2 linked regions of the Niveibacterium microcysteis genome follow. The protein of the gene in region 1 interacts with the protein of each later gene in a pairwise test. Links are inferred from orthologs where the notes say so. Each region holds a gene or a part of one and is shown in the gene's direction. Other genes may lie near its edges. The genes, in order: grxD and JY500_RS04570.

Region 1 (3,040 bases):
GCATCAACCTCACGCTGCACAAGCTGGACATGGTGGTGGAAGGCGATCTGGACGAACTGATCGACGCCCTCACGCGCGAACACCAGGCCGAACAATTGGCCGCGCTGACCGAGGTTGTGTGAGCGCGCAGGGCTGGCCAGCGCGAGCGAGCGATAACCGTCCCGCGGTGCGCTGCGCATACGATTGGCGAGGCGCCCACCAATGAGCCTTCCCGTAACGCTGGGCGACGCGCTGGCCTTGGCGCACGGGCGAGTGCCGGCTTCCGAAGCGCGGTTGCTGTTGCGCGAAGCGAGCGGGGAGCGCGCAGCCACGATCGTCGGCTTTCCGGAGCGTCCGCTGAGCGACGTTGCGGCGCAGTGTTTTGTCGACTGGATTGCTCGGCGTGAAGCCGGGGAGCCGGTTGCCTATCTGCTGGGCGAACGCGAGTTCTATGGCCGCGTCTTTCGTGTGTCACCGGCGGTGCTGATCCCGCGCCCTGACACCGAGCTACTTGTCGAACAAGCGCTGCTACACCTGCCGGACGGTGCCCCCCGCGTGCTCGATCTCGGCACCGGCAGCGGCGCAATTGCGATCACGATTGCGCTGGAAGCGCCGCATGCCCAGGTGTCGGCAGTCGATGTCTCCGCTGCCGCGCTGTCGGTTGCGCGCGAGAACGCGGAACGGCTGGGCGCTCAGGTACGCTGGTTTGAAGGGCCCTGGTGCACGCCGGTGCAAGGCGAGGTTTTCGATCTGATCGCGTCCAACCCGCCTTACGTGGCCGCCGAAGACCCGCATCTCGCGCAGGGCGACGTGCGCTTCGAGCCGCCCGGCGCGCTGGCCTCGGGCCCGGACGGACTCAGCGATATCCGCATCATCACGACCGAAGCCTGGGCTTGCCTGAAGCCGGGCGCCTGGTTGCTGTTCGAGCATGGCTACGATCAAGGCGATGCCGTGCGCGCATTGATGCTGGCGGCGGGCTATACCGATTGCGTGACGCTGAAGGATCTGGGCGACAACGACCGCGTGACGCTGGGACGACGGCCGGTTTGAACGGCTTGATTTGACCCGGTGCGCGGTTTTTTCTAGACTACATACCTGATTGAATCAGTCAGGTATTCTGACTTAGCCGAAGGAATTTACATGAGCGTGCAAGACATCATCCACCAGACGGTCACCGAGAACCCGGTGGTGCTCTTCATGAAGGGCACGCCGCAGTTCCCGCAGTGTGGTTTCTCCGCGACCGCTGCGCAGATCCTCAAGCTGCTCGGCGTTACGCAGTATGCGTCGGTGAACGTCCTGACCGACGACGACATTCGCCAAGGCATCAAGGAATACGCAAACTGGCCGACGATTCCGCAGCTCTACATCAAGGGAGAATTCGTCGGTGGCTGCGACATCATGAAAGAGATGTATCAGTCCGGCGAGCTTCAGCAGATGCTGCAGGAAGCGGGAATCGTCAGCGCCTGATTGGCGCTGCTGAACGAAAACGGCGACCTTCGGGTCGCCGTTTTCGTTTGCGGCCTACAGTTGTCGATCGGGTTTGATGGCGTCGGGCGCTGGCGCCTCGTCATCGTCACTGTGGCCGCTCCAGTTGCGCCACGCCTTGCGCGCCAGATGCGCCGTCAGCAGATGCGGTGGCATCCGCAGCCAGTGCCCGCGCAGGTATAGAAGCTGACGTGCGAGTGGTGTCCATGCGTCGCCAGCGGTTGGGTCGTTTGGCCGCAGCCCCCGCAGGTAGAGCTGTTCGAGCAGGCGCTCGCGCGTATCGCTGGGCCAACGGCCACCGAAGGCGAGTGTCGTCGGCGGGATTGGCGTGGCAAGCATCACCGAGCACATGTGCAAGGCATAGCGCAGCGGGCGTTGCAGGTTCAGCGCGATAGCGCGCGTTTCCAGCGATTGCCAGAAAGCGCCCTGACTTGCGAAGTGTCGCAGCAGGCCGTCCAGATCCACGAGATCGCGCATGCCGTTGTCCAGTTCGCCTTCATGGAACAGGTGGCAGGCGCTGTGCAACACCATGTCGGCCGGTGCCAGCACCCAGACGCCTGGCGTGGCGGCGGCCGGCACGGCCTGATCCAGCAGCAGCGCGGGGTCAGGTGGATGGCGTGCGGTGAGCGGCAGGATGTTGTGATGCACATCCAGCGAACTGCCGCGGTTGACGTGGCGAAGCGGCGGCAGCTCGTGCATCCACTGGCGGTAGTAGCGCTGGTCATAGGCGTTCAGATGCGAACTGATCCAGCCGTGGCGCAGCAGCGTCGACTCGGTGTCCGGCAATGCAGCTTTAGGCACCAGCAGGTCGATGTCACCGAAAACCCGACCGCGTGACGCCGGCAGGTTGGCCGCGAGATAAGCCGCGCCCTTCAGCAAAACCAGGCGGATGCCGCATTCGTCCAACGCGCGGCGTACCCGATCTATCTCGGCCAAGGAAGCAATGCGTTGCCGAGCGCCGACCGCACGCGCGGCGATGAGGTGTTGGCGCGGGCCGGGCGGTACCGCGTCGAGCAACTCGTGGGCTTCGAGATCGGCGGCGATGCGAGCGCTCAGGTTCGCGTTGCGCGCCTGGCGGATCACGTCATCCCACTCGCGTAGCGAAAGTCGCGCGGCGCATTCGGGCGCCCGCAGCAGTGGCAGCAGGGCGTCGCGAATCATGGCCGGGCCTCGTCAGCGAGGCGGTCGAAGGCGGCAATTGCTTCGTCCAGCCGGCTGTAGCGCAGCGCGATGCAGTCGCTTCGATCCACCGTGTCGACCAAGGTGCGGAAGCCAGTCTCGCCGAGCATGCTGTAGTTGAAGGCGTTCTCCGCCAGCTGGATGAAGCCTTCCGCTCGCGGCAAGGGTTTCATCGTCAGCGCTGCACCCGCCTCCCACTGCGGGAAGATGATCCAGCGGGGTAGCGCACGTTCATGCATTCGGGCAACGCTGTCGCGCGGTGGCCGCAAGTGCGCGACGCGGCCTTTGTGGGTGTCGGGGCATTCGGGGCCGAAACTTGCCGACGGCTCGAACTGCTGAATGATGTCGATCGAACTGTTCTTCAAATTCACCGGGCGGGCCAGCGCGACGACGCGCC
Region 2 (3,145 bases), 2.9 Mb from region 1 along the record:
ATCCCTTCTTCTCGGTGCGCGAAGTGCTGCGCCTGCAGTCGGGCTACTTCGGCCTCAAGCGCAACGACGACTGGATCGATGAACTGCTCGCGAGCCTCGATCTGACGAAAAAGGCCGACGCCAACATGCGCCAACTGTCCGGTGGCATGAAGCGCCGCGTGCTGGTCGCGCAGGCGCTGGTGCATCGCCCGCCAGTGATCGTGCTGGATGAACCGACGGCCGGCGTGGATGTGGAGCTGCGGCAGGGCTTGTGGGCCTTTGTGCGCAAACTCAACGAGCAAGGTCACACGATCGTGCTGACGACGCACTACCTCGAAGAGGCGCAGACGCTCTGTAACCGCATCGCGATGTTGAAAGCAGGTCGTATCGTTGCCCTCGACAACACCGCGAATCTTCTGCGCGCGGTCGATGGCCACACGCTGCGCGTCAGAATCGCCGGCGACTTGCCGGCCGGTTTGACCGGCGCGGCGCCCGAGCGCGACGGTGATCACTGGGTGTTCGCCTCGGACGATTACACGGTCCTGCTCGACCGCCTCGTGGCGCTGCGTGACGCCGGCGCCGCGATTTCCGAATTTGAAGTGGGTCAGCCGGACCTCGAAAAGGTCTTTGTCGACGTGATGCGGAGGGCCGGATGAGCGGCGTCAACCTCTCGGGCTTCAAAACGCTGCTCTACAAGGAGTTGCTGCGCTTCTGGAAAGTCAGTTTCCAGACCATCGGTGCGCCGGTCCTGTCGACCGTGCTGTACCTGATGATCTTCTCGCATGTGCTCGATCCGCATGTCACCGTGTATGGCGCCATCGAGTACACCGCCTTTCTCGTCCCCGGGCTGGTGATGATGGCGGTGCTGCAGAACGCCTTCGCCAACAGCAGCTCATCACTGATCCAGAGCAAGATCACCGGCAACATCGTATTCGTGCTGCTGCCGCCGATTTCGTATCGCGAGTTCTACGCCGCGTATGTGCTGGCTTCGGTGCTGCGTGGCGTGCTGGTCGGTTTTGGCGTGTGGCTTGCGTCGCTGATCTTTGTGTTCGTCGCACCGAAGGCGCCGCTGTGGGTGCTGACCTTCACGCTGGCCGGCGGCGCGATCCTGGGGTCGCTCGGCATGATCGCGGGCATCTGGGCCGAGAAGTTCGATCAGCTGGCCGGCTTCCAGAATTTCCTGATCATGCCGCTCACGATGCTGGCCGGCGTGTTCTACTCGGTGCATTCGTTGCCGGTTTTCTGGCACCGGGTATCGCATTTCAACCCGTTTTTCTACATGATCGATGGTTTCCGCTACGGCTTCTTCGGTGTTTCCGATGTCTCGCCGTGGCTGAGTCTTTCGATCGTTTCCGTGTTTCTGGCCGTCCTTGCGGCCCTGACGCTGCGCATGCTGGCGTCCGGGTACAAGCTGCGCGGCTGACGGCGAACGTTCGCGTCGCCACCAACCAAGAAGATCATGTTCCAGGCTGAAGAAATCGAACGTCTCGTGTCGCAAGGCTTGCCCTGCGATTTCATCCAGATCCAGGGCGACGACGGTGTGCATTTCACCGGCATCGTTGTCAGCGCCGAGTTCGCAGGCAAACCGAGGGTGCGCCAGCATCAGGCGGTTTATGCCACGCTGGGCCCGCTGATGGGCAACGAGATTCACGCGCTGCAGCTGACTACCTACACCCCCGAACAATGGGCCGCGTTCCGCAAGGAGCTCGGCGAATAAGATGGACAAATTGCTGATTACCGGCGGCCGCCCGCTCGCCGGCGAAGTCGCCATCTCCGGCGCCAAGAACGCCGCACTGCCGATCCTGTGTGCCGCGCTGCTGTCGGATGAACCGCTAGTGCTGACCAATGTGCCGCGTCTCAACGACATCGGCACCATGCTCAAGCTGCTCGCGCAGATGGGCGTGAAGGTCGAGCGCGATGGCGACACCGTGACGCTGGATGCCAAGGGCCTCGACAACCCGCTCGCGCCGTATGAGCTGGTGAAGACCATGCGTGCTGCGGTGCTGGTGCTCGGCCCGCTGATGGCGCGCGTCGGTCATGCCAAGGTGTCGCTGCCGGGTGGCTGCGCAATCGGTGCGCGGCCGGTGGATCAGCACATCAAGGGCTTGCAGGCGATGGGCGCCGAAGTGCAAGTCGAGCACGGCTACATCGACGCCAAGGTCGGCAAGCTGCGCGGTGCGCGGCTCTTCACCGACATGGTCACCGTGACCGGCACCGAGAACCTGATGATGGCGGCCTGTCTCGCCGAGGGCGAGACGGTGATCGAGAACGCCGCACGCGAGCCGGAAGTGGTGGATCTGGCCAACTGCCTCGTGTCGATGGGCGCCCAGATTTCCGGCGCCGGTACCGACGTGATTCGTATCCGTGGCGTCGCCAAGCTGCATGGCGCGACGCACCGCATCATGCCGGACCGCATCGAGACCGGCACCTACCTGTGCGCCGCGGCGGTCACCGGCGGCCAGGTACGCCTCACCGGCACCAGCACGAACTACATCGATTCGGTCGTCGACAAGCTGATGGACGCCGGCTGCGAAATCGGTTCGGAGCGCGACGCGATCACGCTCAAGGCCCCCGCACGGCTCAAGGCGGTCAGTTTGCGCACGGCACCGTATCCGGCCTTCCCGACCGATATGCAGGCGCAGTTCATGGCGCTCAACGTGGTGGCTGACGGCACCGCGATCATCCGCGAGACGATCTTCGAGAACCGCTTCATGCACGCGGTCGAGCTGATCCGCCTCGGCGCCAACATCCGTATCGACGGCAATACCGCGGTCGTGACCGGCGTCGACAAACTGCAGGGCGCCACGGTGATGGCGACCGATTTGCGTGCATCGGCCAGCCTGATCATCGCCGGCCTCGTGGCCGAGGGTGAAACCCTGGTCGACCGCATCTACCACCTCGATCGCGGTTACGAGCGGCTGGAAGAGAAGCTCGGCGCGCTGGGCGCCACGGTCAAGCGGGTGAGCTGATATGGCCTTTGATGGCATCACGCTTGCGCTCTCGAAAGGGCGCATCTTTGAAGACACGCTGCCGCTCCTGGCTGCCGCCGGCATCACGCCGATCGATGACCCGGAGAAGTCGCGCAAACTGATCATCGACACCAACCGGCCAGACGTCCGCTTGGTCATCGTTCGTGCGAGCGACACGCCGACCTATGTGCAGTACG

Evidence for each region.
Region 2: the proteins of grxD (region 1) and JY500_RS04570 interact in binary tests that used the Escherichia coli proteins (3 or more experiments, as listed by UniProt). The link is inferred for Niveibacterium microcysteis from one-to-one orthologs.

The regions. Positions count from the first base shown.
Region 1 is NZ_CP071060.1:3,871,008-3,874,047, reverse strand. The notes cover bases 60-2,782. They hold grxD (Grx4 family monothiol glutaredoxin), read left to right. Parts: upstream 60-1,119; coding sequence 1,120-1,446; downstream 1,447-2,782. Other genes in these bases: JY500_RS17550 (HprK-related kinase A), read right to left, coding at 2,622-2,782; JY500_RS17555 (nucleotidyltransferase domain-containing protein), read right to left, coding at 1,501-2,625; prmC (peptide chain release factor N(5)-glutamine methyltransferase), read left to right, coding at 202-1,029; prfA (peptide chain release factor 1), read left to right, coding at 60-122. In the rest of the region: more of prfA, read left to right, coding at 1-59; more of JY500_RS17550, read right to left, coding at 2,783-3,040. UniProt on the Escherichia coli protein: Monothiol glutaredoxin involved in the biogenesis of iron-sulfur clusters.
Region 2 is NZ_CP071060.1:977,845-980,989, forward strand. What follows is about bases 240-3,067. They hold JY500_RS04570 (BolA family protein), read left to right. Parts: upstream 240-1,438; coding sequence 1,439-1,696; downstream 1,697-3,067. Other genes in these bases: JY500_RS04560 (ABC transporter ATP-binding protein), read left to right, coding at 240-635; JY500_RS04565 (ABC transporter permease), read left to right, coding at 632-1,402; murA (UDP-N-acetylglucosamine 1-carboxyvinyltransferase), read left to right, coding at 1,698-2,948; hisG (ATP phosphoribosyltransferase), read left to right, coding at 2,950-3,067. In the rest of the region: more of JY500_RS04560, read left to right, coding at 1-239; more of hisG, read left to right, coding at 3,068-3,145. UniProt on the Escherichia coli protein: Involved in cell resistance against acid stress.